Regions from separate parts of the Mesorhizobium sp. NZP2234 genome, predicted to be linked through region 2. Evidence: predicted binding sites of a transcription regulator. Region 2 holds the regulator's gene; the other holds the start of a gene.
What was found. The regulator LexA, encoded in region 2, represses DNA repair genes until DNA is damaged. The targets are predictions, from matches to a motif close to TGTTCNNNNTGTGTTCNG.

Region 1 (7,410 bases), 240 kb from region 2:
GCGCTTGCGCCGGCATAGGTCGCCGCGGCGAGTATTCCTGCCGGGGTTTCGGTGATGATCGGCAGGATCCTGATCGAGCCGTCGGGCAGGCCGTTCTCCGCCTCCCGAACCCTGAGCTTTGCCGAGAGGTGCTGCACATCCTGGCCGCTGTTGGATTTGGGCAGCATGATGCCGTCCGGCTTTGCCGCAACGAGCGCGGCGAGATCGTCGTCGGTCAATCCGGTCGAAAGGTCATTGACCCTGACATAGATGGCCGAGGTGGTTTGCCCCCTGCGTTCGACGATAAAGCGTGCGGCGACCGCGCGCGCCGTAGCCTTGTTCTGCGGCGCCACGGAATCCTCGAGATCGACAATCACCACGTCGGCGCCGGCGCCGAAACCCTTTTCCAGCTTGCGTTCGGAATCGCCGGGAACGAACAGTAGCGAACGCATCAGGCGGCCTTCTTCAGCATCATCGCTTGCCTGGTGCATTTGGCGACGAGGTCGCCATGCTGATTGTAGGCGCGGTGCTCGAATTCGACGATGCCGCGATCGGGTTTCGACTTGGACTCGCGCACCGAGACGACCGAGGTTTCGACACGGATGGTGTCGCCGTGAAAGACCGGATGCGGAAACACGGTTTCCTTCATGCCGAGATTGGCGACCGTCGTGCCGACCGTGATGTCATTGACTGAAATGCCGATCATCAGGCCGAGCGTGAACAGCGAGTTGACCAGCGGCTTGCCCCATTCGCTCTTGGCGGCGAAGTCGAAATCGATATGCAGCGGCTGCGGATTCAGCGTCATCACCGAAAACAGCATGTTGTCGCTCTCGGTGACGGTCTTGCGCAGCGTGTGCTGGAAGACGTGGCCGACGACGAATTCCTCGAGATATAGCCCGGCCATTTGCTGTCTCCTCCGCTGTCCGACGGTTGATAAGCGCTGCATTCGGCAGTCGCAAGCCAGTTAATGAACATGGTGAACCGTTCGTAAACCATTTCTGCCTACCGTCTCACCGGGGCCGGAAATCTTCTGGCAAGGGGCATTAGCAGGCGGGCATGGTTGTTGTTTCGCATTTCCTGAAGTGGATCTACACGGCCAGGGTGTCCGAGCGTGCCGCCGCGGCCAACGCGCTGGCCCGGGCTTATGTCAATTCCGAATTGCCGTTCGAGGATCGCTGCGCCGCGGAGGCCGCGCTGACGCTGCTGCTCGACGATGCATCGTCGAAAGTGCGGCTGGCAATGGCCGAAGCGCTTTCCATGAGCCACCACGCGCCGCTGCAGATCATCAGCGCGCTGGCTTCCGACCAGCCCGAGGTCGCCGGTGTCGTGCTGGCGCGCTCGCCGCTGCTCACCGACGCCGATCTGATCAACCGCGTGGCGGCGAGCCAGAAGGCAACGCAGAAGCTGATCGCGGACCGTCCGCTCGTCTCGATGGCACTGTCGGCGGCCATTGCCGAGATTGGCGAGGCGGAAGCCTGCGCGGTGCTGCTGGCCAACAGTGGCGCCCACATTGCTTCCCTCAGTTTCCGCCGCATGGCGGAACGCCACGGGCATCTGCCTCTGGTGCGCGAGGCGCTGATATCGGATGCACGCCTGCCTGCCGACTGCCGGCATATGCTGCTGATCAAGCTTGGCGAAACATTGAAGACATCGCCACTGGTCATGGCATTGATGGGCGCCGCGCGTGCCGACCGCGTCATGCGGGATGCCTGCGTCAAAGCATCGGTGACGCTGATCGAGGGCACGCGCCAGGAAGAACACGCGGCGTTGATCGAGCATCTCAGGCTGCGCGGCGATCTCACCGCAAGCTTCCTCATCCGCACCATCGCGCATGGCAAGGTCGATTTCTTCGGCTCGACTCTGGTGGCACTCGGCCAGCAGTCTGAACAGCGCGTGAGAGCGCTGTTGGCGGGCGGGCACGATGTCGCCTTGCAAGCCTTGTTTCGCAGCGCCGGCCTTGCCGCCGCCACGCATGCGATCATCCTGCGCGCGCTGAAAATCTGGCGGGAAGTCGCCAATGGCAAGCGCGTTGCCGGCGTGCAGGAAGTCAGCTGGCTGATGCTCAAGGAATTGGGTGGGCAATCGGCGGAAGGCGATCTCGCCGCTTTGGTCAAGTCGATCCATCTTGACGCCCTGCGCGAGAATGCACGCGGCCATGCGCTGGCGATCGCCGCGGCCTAGCCTTTATCCCTGGCGAAGAAATCCGGGAAATCCTCCATCGCCGCGGCGATAATGCGCAGTGATGCCGCGATCTGCAGCGCGTCGCTGTTGGCGTTCCGCTGGGCTATGCCCGCCGCATATTGCCGGGCCACGGCGACAGTCGCCGTCTGCGGGTCACCTGGCGCGCGGAAAAGCAGCTCGCGCGCCAGCCCCCTCAGGAAGTTGGCGACCGAAAGCGCGGTCTCGGACGGGATGGCGTGGTTCTGGCTTGCGCTGCGCAACCGCAGGATTTCCAGACCGACCGTGACCGCGGCGACGCCGCCACCCAGAACTGCTTCGCCCTTCCTGCCGGAATTCTGCACCAGCGGCATCAACTGGTTGACCCGGTCATAGGCGAGACTCTCGAAGGCCGATCGCCTCGGCACGCGCTCGTGCAGGCAAAGCCGGGCCAGATCCTCGCGCATGGCCCGCACGATGCGGTTGGCCGCGAGCCACGGGTCGGCGGGGAGCACGACGATGAAGACCCCGATCGCCAGCAGGATGCCGACCAGGATCGATGCCGAGCCGGCAAGGAAGGGGCCAGGGGCATAGGTCATCGCCTGATGCGGACTGAGGAAGGCGAGAAAATTGATGGCGAAGGCGGTCGCCACGCCGACATAGCGCGGATTGGCCATGGCGAGCGCCGCCGGCACCAATATGGGAACGACAAAAAGCGTGAACCAGCCGAAACCGGGCAGCGCGGGGAGCGCGATCTGGCCGACGAGAAAGGCAAACGGCAACGCGAGCAGTGTGCCCTTGAAGAAGCCCCAGGATACCTGCACGGGGTCGGGGCGGGCGGCAAACAGGCTCGATACGACGGCAACCAGAATGACGGTGCCGGCCGCTTCCGACCATTTCGTCGTCAGCCAGAATGCGGCGACCAGCAATGTGGCAAGGGCCGCGCGGACGGCGTTACGCGCGGCGCCGGGATAGTCGCGATGCACCACAAGGGCGGGTTGCCGGCTGGCGCGGCCTTGACGGCGCGCGGCTGGCGAGCGCAGCGCGTCCAGACCGCGCAGCACCTGCTTCAGCGCCTCGGCGAAATCGGCGGCGATGGTGAGGCGGGTGATGGTGCCGACCCTGTCGTCACCCTGGTCGACCGGGGCATCGGGCATTTGCCTGGCCTTGGCCGAGATCGCGTCGAGCCGTGCCACCCAGGGCGCGGTATCATCCAAGGCGCCGGGTTTGGCCGCCAGTTCACCGACAAGCACTTGCAATTCCGAGCGTACCGGAATGAGCGCGGCGTTCTTTGGAGCGGCGTGTGAATGCAGCGCACGTGCGGCCGAGAGCGCCGAGAGCAGCTGTCCTATGGTGCGCCGGACCGGATGGGCGCGGGGCGCGAAGCTCGGCGCCTCGAGCCTGGCATAGGCGCGCATCTCGCCAAGCGTCTGGGTGTCGGCGACGAGCTTGCGGTGCAGTCCGATGAGCGTTGCCCGATCGCCGCCGGAGAACGCACCGCCGGCATAGATGGCGAGGTCGAGAATGCAGCGTTTCAGCCGCGAGATGATGGCGTCACTGGCCAGTTTCGGCAGGATCAGCCGGCTGGTCAGGCCGGCGCAGACGATACCGAGTACGATCTCGGCGCAGCGCGCGACTGCAAGATCGACGACAAGGTGCGGTTGCCCGAAGGCAGGCAGGCCGATGATCATGGCCGTGTAGCCGGCCAGGGCCGCGCCATAGGCTTCCGGGTTGCGCAGCAGTGAGGAGACGAAGGTGCAGATGCCGATCCAGACGGCCAGCACCGTCACCAGCACCCAGGGGCCCGTACCAAAGATCGTGGTGATGCCGATCGCGGCGACGCCGCCGGCGAGCGTGCCGAGCAGGCGGTAAAAACCTTTCGCCAGCACCATGCCGGCAACGGGCTGGGCGACGATGAATACCGTCATCATCGCCCATTGCGGGTGGTCGAGCCGCAGCGCATAGGCGGCGAGAAGCGCGATAAGGCCGGCCGAAACGGTGCGCAGGGCGAAAATCCAGTCCGAGCGCGTCGGCTGTGTCAGTCCGGCCAAGCTTGTCTCGAAATAAGCTTTCAGCCGTGCCCGGGTCACATGCTCGTCTCCGCAACTGGAGCCCGTGTTATGGACCGGGTGGCGCTCAGATATCCAGCACTTCCGTCTCCGCGAATTCGGCACGCTCCTGGATGAAGCGGAAGCGGGCTTCCGGCTTGGTGCCCATCAGCGCGTCGACCGCGTCCTTGGTCGCGGCCTCGGCGTCGATCACGTCGACCCTGAGCAGCGTGCGCTTCCTCGGGTCCATGGTGGTCTCCTTGAGCTGCGAGGCCATCATTTCGCCCAAGCCCTTGAAGCGGCCAAGCTCCACCTTGCCGCGTCCGGTGAATTCGGTGCGCAGGAGCTCGTCCTTGTGCGCGTCGTCGCGGGCATAGGCGACCTTGCCGCCTTGCCTGATCGAGTAAAGCGGCGGCACCGCCAGATAGAGGTGGCCGCCACGCACCAGCGCCGGCATTTCCTGGTAGAAGAAGGTGATCAGCAGCGAGGCGATGTGGGCACCGTCGACGTCGGCGTCGGTCATGATGATGACGCGGTCATAGCGCAAATCCTCGTCGCGGTACTTCGAGCGTGTGCCGCAGCCAAGCGCCTGGATCAGGTCGGATATCTGCTGATTGGCGGCGAGCTTGTCGTTGCCGGCGCTGGCGACGTTGAGGATCTTGCCACGCAGCGGCAATACGGCCTGGCTGGCACGGTCGCGTGCCTGCTTGGCCGAGCCGCCAGCCGAGTCGCCTTCGACGATGAACAGTTCGGCACCAGCGGCCGCGTTCTGCGTGCAGTCGGCGAGCTTGCCCGGCAGGCGCAATTTGCGCACCGCGCTCTTGCGCGACACTTCCTTTTCCTGGCGCCGGCGCACCCGCTCGTCGGCGCGCGCGATTACCCATTCCAAGAGCTTCGAGGCTTCCTGTGGATTGTCGGCCAGCCAATGGTCGAATGGATCGCGGATCGCGGTCTCGACAATGCGAATCGCCTCGATCGTCGCCAGCCTGTCCTTGGTCTGGCCAACGAACTCAGGCTCGCGGATGAACACCGACAGCATGCCCGCCGCCGAGATCATGACGTCTTCGGAGGTGACGATCGAGGCGCGCTTGTTGCCGACAAGATCGGCATAGGCGCGCAAGCCCCGGGTCAGCACGTTGCGGAAGCCGGCCTCGTGGGTGCCGCCTTCGCCGGTCGGGATGGTGTTGCAGTAGGAATTGATGAAGCCGTCGCCGCCGAACCACGTCACCGCCCATTCGAGCGAGCCATGGCCGCCTTGCTTTTCGCTTTTTCCCGCGAAGATTTCGCGGGTGACCTGAAAGTCGTCGCCGAGCGATGCCTTTAGATAGTCCTTCAGGCCGCCAGGAAAATGGAACTCCGCCTTGGGCGGCGTCTGGTCCTTTTCCTTGATCAGCGAGGGATCGCAGGTCCAGCGGATTTCCACGCCACCGAACAGATAGGCTTTCGAGCGCGTCATGCGATAGAGCCGCGCCGGTTCGAACGCCGCGCCCTTGCCGAAGATCTGCTCGTCGGGATGAAAGCGGATTTTCGTTCCGCGCCGGTTGTGGATCTCGCCAAGCTGCTCCAGGCCACTTACCGGAATGCCGCGCGAAAAGCGCTGGCGGTAGAGCTGGCGGCCACGCGCGACCTCGACCTCGAGATGATCCGACAGCGCGTTGACCACGGAAACGCCGACACCATGCAGACCGCCGGAGGTTTCATAGACCTTTGAGTCGAATTTGCCGCCCGAATGCAGCGTCGTCATGATGACTTCGAGCGCCGGCTTCTTGAATTTCGGATGCGGGTCGACCGGGATGCCGCGGCCATTGTCGGTAACGGTCAGAAACCCGTCGGCCGAAAGCTCGACATCGATGAAGGTGGCATGGCCGGCAACCGCCTCGTCCATCGAATTGTCGATGACCTCGGCGAACAGATGGTGCATCGCCTTGTCGTCGGTACCGCCAATATACATGCCTGGCCGGCGACGCACCGGCTCCAGGCCCTCGAGCACCTCGATATCGGCGGCGCTGTAACCCTCGCTGCCATCCTTGGTCGCTGGCGTGCGCTTGGCCGCAGCCTGCACAAGGGGATCCGCCGGGCGCGCCGGTGTGCGAACCGGCTGCGGCTGCTTGTCCATGTTGCCGAAGAGATCGTTGTTGTCGTCCATGCCTGCCATAGGGTCCGGTGCTGCGAATCACCCGCCGATACTGCCACGCTTTTCAGCGCCAAGCGACGGAGGTTCCTGTTACGTTCGGGGATTGACCCCTCTTACCTTAAAACCATTCGATAACCAAGCGGGCGGAAATAGGTCCGATACCGCTGGCCGGGATTCCTGTTTCTTTAACAAAGCGGCCTAGCGTGAGCCCAACATAACAAGAAACGACGGGCATCAGGGGTTTCGGCGTGAGGGGCAAGGCCATAACGATGATCGGCATCGCCGCCGTTTTCGGCGCGATATCGATCTTTGCCGCGGATTTCTGGGTCAAAAGCCAGGCCAGAGCCGACGCCGAGGAGAAGACGGCGTCGATCGCTGCTCCGGCTCCGCCAAGGATCGAGTTCAAGACCATCGTGGTGGCGAACGCGCCGTTGCGCTACGGCATGGAAATCGACCGTGCAAAGCTGATCGAAATCCCGTGGCCGCAGGATTCCCTGCCGCAGGGTGCTTTTGCCACCATCGACGGGTTGCTTGGCAAAGGCAGCCGCGTCGTGCTGTCGCCGATCGAGGTCAACGAACCCGTGTTGCTGACCAAGTTGTCGGGGCCAAACGGCCGCGCGACGCTCTCCAACATGCTGACGCCGGGCATGCGCGCGGTCACCATCCGCACCGACGAGATTGCCGGTGTCGGCGGCTTCGTCACGCCGGGCGACCGCGTCGATGTCGTGCTGACGCGCGATGCCGGCGAAATCCAGGAGGTCGCCAAGAATGCGCAAGGGGCGGCCGGTTCGACCATCACGTCCGAGATCGTGGTTGCGGACGCCAAGGTGCTGAGCGTCGGGCAGGGCGCCGACGAGCGCCAGACCGCGCCGCAGGTGGCCAATTCCGTGACCATCGAGGTGACGACCGAGGGCGCGCAGAAAGTGGCGCTTGCCCGCACCGTCGGCACGCTGTCGCTGTCGCTGCGCTCAGCCAGCGAAGGCGGCGACGGCAAGAATGGCGTCACCACCATCTCTTCCTTCGGCGGATCGGTAGCGGCCAAGGCTCAGGCCGCGGCCGGCTCCTTGTTCGATGCAGTGACCAAGGAGCCGG
Region 2 (7,410 bases):
GACGTCCCTGGGGTTATTCACGTCTGATTATTCACGGATCGCTTCGCGCGCCGGTGCCGGGCCCCTGCCGCGCTTGAGGCTGGGCAGGGCAAGCATGGCGAGCACGAACAGGCCCGTGGCAAGCTTCAGGTCGGGAGGCGGCATGCCTGCGGCAAGGCAGAACGACACCAGTTGGTAGTAGATGATCGCGCCGGCGAAGGGCGCCACCAGTTGGCGCCAAACCGTCTGCTTGCCGACGACGGCCTCGCCGATCATCAGCGCGGCAAGGCCGTTGATGAGAATCCCCAGCCCCATATTGACGTCGGCGAAGCCCTGCGACTGCACCATCAGTGCGCCGCTCGAGGCCGAAAATGCACTCGCCAGTCCGACACCGCCAATGGTCGCCGCCCAGACATTGATGCCTTGAGCCTCGGCCATATCGGGATTGGCGCCCACGGCACGCACAGCGGTCCCCTTCTCGGTCCTGAAAAACATATAGAGCGCCATGAAGACGATGAGCGCGAGGAGGCCGGCGACAACGATCTTGCTGGCCGGAAAACCCGGCCGCGCGAACGGCACCCAGTCGAACACGGTGGGCGAGCCGAAGACGGAGAGGTTGGACTTGCCCATGATGCGAAGGTTGATGCTGTAGAGCATCGTCATCATCAGGATGCCCGCAAGAAGTGTGTGGATGCGGAAACGCAGATGGATGAAGGCGGTGCAGCAGCCCGCCGCGAAGCCCGCCGCGAATGCAACCGCGATGGCCGCCAGCGGCGATACGCCGGCAGCCAGCAGCACGCCGCAGACGCAGCCACCCAGCGGAAACGCGCCTTCGCTGGTCAGATCGGGAAAATTCAACATGCGAAACGGGATCATGATCCCGAGCACGACAAAGGCCAGGATCAGGCTTTGCGCCAGCGTGACCGGTATGATCGCGACGAAGCTGGTGAGAACCTCCTGAACAAAACCCATGATGATCAGCTCGCCAACAACATGCGGTCGGTCTTGACCGAAAAATGGCCGATGAGGTCGATGACCGTGACCCTCGCCTTCTCTTCCCCGGTGACTTCAAGCAGGACCCGGCCCGCATCGAGCATGATCACCCGGCTGCCATAGTCGACGGGGTGCTGCATGTTGTGGGTCACCATCAGGGTCGTCAGCTTCAGCGCGTTGACGGCCCGCACCGTCGCCTGCATGACGATCTCGGCCGTGCGCGGGTCGAGCGCGGCCGTATGTTCGTCGAGCAACAGCAAGTCCGGCGATCCGCCCACGGCCATGATCAGCGAGAGCGACTGTCGCTGCCCGCCCGAGAGCAGGTCGACACGGGTATCGAGGCGATTTTCAAGGCCGAGGCCCAATATCGACAGGCGCTCCTTGTAGGATGCAAGCCGCGTAGCGTTCAGCCCTTGCCGCAGCGTGCGTTTTTGGCTGCGCAGGTCGGCCAGCAGCATGTTCTCCGCCACCGTCATGCTGGCGGCTGTGCCGCGCATCGGATCCTGGAAGACGCGTGCCAATCTTGCGGCACGTTTGTACACCGGCATGGCCGTGACGTCGGCGCCATTGATCAGGATCCTGCCGGAATCCAGGACAAGAGCTCCGGAAATGGCATTGAGCATGCTGCTCTTGCCGGCTCCGTTGGAGCCGATGACGATGCCGAACTCGCCCGTGGCCAGCGACAGGCTGAGACCGTCCAGCGCGATCTTCTCATCGGCCTGGCCCTTGTAGAATACTTTGCACGCGGATCGGATCTCGAGCATCGTTCCTCCCTGACCTCAGGATGACGGCGCCGACGCCGTCATCCTTCAGTGCCGATGTCAGTCGACGATGCAGCCGCAGTCGGCCATCGACGCCGGTATCTCCATGCCGAACGCGGCCATCGCCTTGCGGGAAATCGTTGCCATGTGATCCTTGTAGGCAGGGCGCGACGGCGCGATCGTCTTGGGATCCTTGCCCTTGAGGATTTCGGCGGCGATGTTGCCGGCGTTGACGCCGACCTGGGTGTAATTGACCGCGAAGCTTGCCGGCACCGTGCCGTTGCGGACCGCGCTGTCATCGGAGTTGACGATTGGGATTCCGGCCTGGCGAGCGGCCGCGGAGACAGCGGCGATCGCCGGCTGGATCAGGTTTGAAGCCGGGCCGTAGATCACGTCTGCCTTGCCGGCGAGCGCGGCGATGCGCTGCTGGATGTCATTGACGTTGTCGATGCCGACTTCCACGACCTCGAAACCGGCCGCCGGTGCGGCCGCCTTGATCTTCTCGACCAAGGCAACGTCATTGGCCTCGCCAGGATTGTAAGGGACGCCGAAGCGCTTGGCATTCGGCAGCAGCTTCTTGGTGAAGGCCATGACAGCGGCGACATCCTGCAGATCGCTGGCGCCCGTCATGCCTTCGTCTCCGGCGTCCCACGACGGCACCAGCTTGGCCGCGACCGGATCGGTGACAGCGGCAAAGACGATCGGAATACCGGAACCGGCAAGCGCCTTCTTGGCGATCTGCGAGACCGGGGTGGTGATGGTGTAGATCAGCTTGGGCTGCTCCGCCTGCAGCTTGGCGATCATCTGCGGGACTAGCGATGCATCGAAATTGGTATGGCTCTCCGTGTAGACGACATCCTTGCCCTCGACAAAGCCATTGTCCGTCAGCGCTTTCTTGAACCCGGCTATGGCGGCGTTGAGCTGCGGATGCTCGCCGAAATTGGCGATGCCGATGCGAATCTGGTCGGCGGCGGCACTCCCCGCGCTGACCATCAATGCGCCTGCCAGGGCCAATCCCGACAGCCAAGCGGATTTCGACTTCAACATCATTTCCTCCCAGATTTGATCAGCGCCGCTCATCGGGACGGCAACTGCGGCGATCATGGTCAGTCCGTCGTCACCTGTCAAACATTATATATAATTCTTGCCATGGGCCACCATCATATATAATTTCCACATGCCCGACGATGGACGGATCGCGATGCAGGATCAGAACAACTCCACGAAAACCGAGGCTGCCTATCAGTTGCTGCGGCGCGATATCCTGACCACACGCCTCATGCCGGGCGCGCCGCTCAAGCTGAGCGCGCTGCGCGGTCAATACGGCGTCGGCTGGACACCGCTGCGTGAAGCCTTGTCTCGGCTTGAGGCTGAGCGCCTGGTTACGGCCATCAGCAATCGCGGCTTTGCCGTGGCTCCAGTGTCGCGGGCCGAACTCGAGGACCTGGCTCGCGCAAGGATGGTTGTGGAGATGCCGCTGTTCCTGGAATCGATCGGGAAAGGCGGCAGGGAATGGGAGGACGCGGTTGTCACCGCTCACTACCGCCTCTCCCGCTGCAAGACCGCGGTCGACGACCCCTCTGACGACGCGGTCGACCAATGGGACGAGAGCCACGAGGCCTTTCACGCGGCATTGCTGAGTGCCGCGACGTCCAACTGGCTGTTGCGCTTCCGCTCGACAATCGCCGATCAGTTGCGGCGGCATCATCGTTTTCTCGGACTGGCGCCGACATTGCGGGCGGCGGCCGGCCTCAAGCATGGCTATGGCGAGGCAATGGACGCCCTGCGCGAGGCGATCGCGATCGAGCATCACACCGCGATCATGGAAGCGGCCCTCGATCGCGATGTCGAGCGGGCGAAAGCGCTGATGACGGCGCATATCGGCTACACGCTGCATGTCTACGTTCACAGCGAGGACAGCGGCGCGAACAATTATACCGCACGCGCCGGCAGCCTGAAGGCAATTTCGGGATGACTTCAGCGTTCTTGCTCTTGAGGCATGATCGTTGGCGTTTTGATTTCGTTTCGTTCCGCCAGGAATGGATCGACCAGCGACGCAAATCCAGCCTCTGGACGCCGTTGAGAAACCGATGCCAAGGTCCATCAAGAGGTAGGCCACAGGCGATTAACCAAAATGATTTCAATGCCCGCGTTGGCGGCGAAGGCGGTCGATCGCTGCGCACTGCCGGCGGCGGATAATTTCAGATGTCTTAACAAGTTCACTAAACTTTAAACAGTTGCGGAACACAACTGGAACAGATAGTGTTTGTTCTGGGTTTGTTTTTCGATTCCGATTCACACCCTTCGTTCAATGCCTGGGGGGCGCCATGCTGACGCGCAAGCAACATGAACTTCTGATGTTCATTCATGAACGGCTGAAGGAAAGCGGTATCCCACCCTCCTTTGACGAGATGAAGGAAGCGCTCGATCTCGCCTCCAAGTCAGGGATCCATCGCCTGATCACGGCGCTCGAGGAACGCGGCTTCATCCGCCGGCTGCCCAACCGGGCGCGGGCATTGGAAGTGCTGCGGCTGCCGGATTCGATCGCGCCAGGCCTCAACGCGGCAAAGAAATTCTCGCCTAGCGTCATTCAAGGCAGTCTTGGTCAGGGCGGCGTTGGCCGCCAGATCAAGCCGGCGCCGTCACGCTTGCCCTTTGCCGGGAATGACGACGACGCGGTCGCCGCCGTGTCGATCCCGGTGATGGGCCGTATCGCCGCCGGTGTGCCGATCGATGCCATCCAGCATCAGACGCATTCGATCTCGGTGCCGCCGGACATGATCATGGGTGGCGAACACTATGCGCTGGAGGTCAAGGGCGATTCGATGATCGAGGCCGGCATCTTCGATGGCGACACGGTCATTATCCGCAACGCCGATACGGCGAGCCCGGGCGAGATCGTCGTGGCGCTGGTAGACGAGGAGGAAGCGACCTTGAAGCGATTCCGCCGCAAGGGCGCTTCGATTGCCCTTGAAGCCGCCAACCCGGCCTACGAGACGCGAATTTTCGGGCCGGACAGGGTCAAGGTGCAAGGCAAGCTGGTCGGGCTGATCAGGCGCTACTGAGCAGGAGCGGCCGGCGTTTCGGGTTTTTGATAGGGCGGCAGTCCCCTCGCCTCGCGCGAAAACTTTCGTTGCGCGTGCCAGGGTCGATACGGTCCGTCCACGGCGAAGCTGATGATTGGCGGACTGGTCGCCGATTGGCGGTCGAAGAAGACGGCGGCACTGCCCTTGCGTGCAAGTTGCCGTTTGGTGACGACGAGAACCAGCGGGTTGTGGCAGGCATCGTAGCCCGTCGCGTCATTGACAACGATCAGGTCGGCGAAGCCGCAGGCCTTCCAGGTAGCCTTGCGGTCTTCGACATGCGCGATGATCGCGCCAGACGGATGCCGGGCGAGACAGATGCCCTCCGTGCAATAAAACGGCGCCCCTGGCGGCAGATTGACGGCATCGGCAATATCGAATTGTCCCTCTGCCTTGTTGAACATCTCCGGTGCGACAATTGTTTCGGAGACCAGCGCGCGTTTCCAATTGTCGACGGTGAATTCGTTCGGGCGAGCCCGGCTGACCGCGAGTTCGCCACCGCCGATCGGCACCGCGACCAGGCGCGCGTCTTCCGAGATCAGCACATCCGGCGTGCGCGTATCCGACACCGTCAACAGGCCGGCGAGCGCGAATGGCACTGCCGCGAGCCGCAGCCATGTCGTCGCCATCGTTGCGATGACCAGTGCGATCGTCACCAGCAGCACCGAGTGCTGTGAAATCAGCCCGATCGCATCGACGGGGGAGCGTTCCGATATCCACGCCGATATGGCGATCATGGCCGTCAGCCCCTTGCCCATCACGTAGAGAAAGGGACCATCGGCACCAAAGGGCATCGCAAGAGAACTGAGAACAGCGAAAGGCATGACAATCAGAGAAACGATCGGCATGACGGCGAGATTGGCGAACAGGCTGAGCGGTGACACACGCTGGAAATGCCAGATGGCAAACAGCGCCGTGGCGCAGCCGGCAGTGATGGAGGTCATCGCCAACCCGCCCGTCGCCAGCAGGAATTTTCGCGTGAGAAAGCCCGGCAGGGACCGCTTTGGCGGCGGCGGTCTTGCCTTTCCCGCACGGTGATCCGCCCAGCCGGCATAGGCGCCGACCAGCGCGGCGGTCGCGGCGAAAGACATCTGGAAACTTGGACCGACCACCTCGTGCGGCGACACCACGATGACGGCGATTGCCGAGATGGCGAGGTTGCGCATGGTCAGCGCGGCGCGATCGAACAATACGGCAATCAACATTACCGCCAGCATGATGAAGCTGCGCTCGGCGGCAACGACCACGCCTGAGATGATGAGGTAGGCGGCGATCGACAACAGTGCCACGGCGGCCGCGTATTTCTTCACCGACCGACGCGCGGAAAAATCCGGGAACAGCGCGAAGGCACCGCGCAACAGCCCCATGATGGTGCCGGCGACCAGCGCCATATGCAGTCCGGAAATGGAGATGATGTGATAGATGCCGGTGCGCCGCATTGATTCGTTGATTTCATCGGGAATGCCGGCGCGCACGCCAACGATCAGCGCTGCCGCGATCTCGCCTTCGGCGCCGCCAACAACGCCCCTGATGTGGTCGGCGATGGCTTCGCGCGCATTTTCTATCCCTGAAAACAGGCGGGCCGACAGGGGCATCTCATTGTCGTCGGCGGAGATGATTCTTGGATTGCCAAGGAAGAAGCCGCTGCCACCGATGCCGGCAAAGTAGCTGTCGAACGAGAAATCGTAGCTGTCCGGCCGCACCGGACCTGTCGGCGGCAGCAGCTTCGCATAGCCCGATATCAGCGAGCCGGCTATCATGTCGTCAGGTATCTTGCGCGCCGAGAGCCGGACCCTTTCCGGCGCGTAACGCAGTTTTGGCCGGGCCGTCGACGTCACATCTATGGTCAATCGGATGCGGCCGGTCTCCATGCGGTCGAGCGAGACGACACGGCCGGTCACTTGCGTCGAGATTTCCGAACCCAGCATCCGGGTGCCAGCCCGCCAGGTCTCGACCTTGGCGGCAAGCAGGCCCAACGCGCACAACAATGCCGCCATGAAGGCCAGATGGGTTCTCGGCCAGGAGCGCGAGACAAGCGCACAGATCGCCATCAGCACGACGATCGCCACAGGCTTTGCAAAGTCAGGCTCCGCCGCCAGCGCGTAATAGCCGATCGCACCAGCGGCCAGGCAGACCGGCACCAGCAGGAAGGCGATGCCTCGGTCAAGTTCCAGCTCCGCTGCCGTCGTCACACCGTGGCGCAGGCGAGGCAAGGAGGCCTGGCCAATTTGCCGCCCGATACGCGCAATCCTGCCAGTGGCGGGCGGAATTTGTGCTGGGGTACCCGCTGGCAAAGGTTGGCTGCCGGAGCCGGGAACGAGAGGAGATGGCGGCAGCGAGGCCGGCGGCGGGATCGCAAACAGGGAGCGTTCGCTGACGCCAACCACAGCGTCCTCGCCCTGATCCGAGCCCCGGCCACGTCCAGCCATCGGGTCTGCCCCTTGCACCCCTGACGCCCTATGCTACATGAACGCGCGACGCGCGAAAGTCCGCGCCGCCGCGCCCCGCTTCAGATGGTTTCCGAGAGTTTCATGTCCGACAAGGTCGTCACCCGTTTTGCCCCCTCGCCCACCGGTTACCTGCATATCGGAGGC

Region 1: a site for LexA is predicted at 6,401-6,418, ahead of parE (DNA topoisomerase IV subunit B). Genes of this name have one in related genera too.

The regions. Positions count from the first base shown of each region.
Region 1 is NZ_CP033364.1:3,848,688-3,856,097, forward strand. It holds gene EB230_RS19025 (CoA ester lyase) at 1-431, opposite strand, end outside; gene EB230_RS19030 (MaoC family dehydratase) at 431-883, opposite strand; gene EB230_RS19035 (DUF2336 domain-containing protein) at 1,036-2,160, shown strand; gene EB230_RS19040 (FUSC family protein) at 2,157-4,226, opposite strand; gene parE (DNA topoisomerase IV subunit B) at 4,273-6,330, opposite strand; gene cpaB (Flp pilus assembly protein CpaB) at 6,567-7,410, shown strand, end outside.
Region 2 is NZ_CP033364.1:4,083,695-4,091,104, reverse strand. It holds gene EB230_RS20150 (ABC transporter permease) at 28-951, opposite strand; gene EB230_RS20145 (ABC transporter ATP-binding protein) at 957-1,736, opposite strand; gene EB230_RS20140 (ABC transporter substrate-binding protein) at 1,794-2,780, opposite strand; gene EB230_RS20135 (GntR family transcriptional regulator) at 2,935-3,708, shown strand; gene lexA (transcriptional repressor LexA) at 4,061-4,798, shown strand; gene EB230_RS20125 (ComEC/Rec2 family competence protein) at 4,792-7,245, opposite strand; gene gltX (glutamate--tRNA ligase) at 7,348-7,410, shown strand, end outside.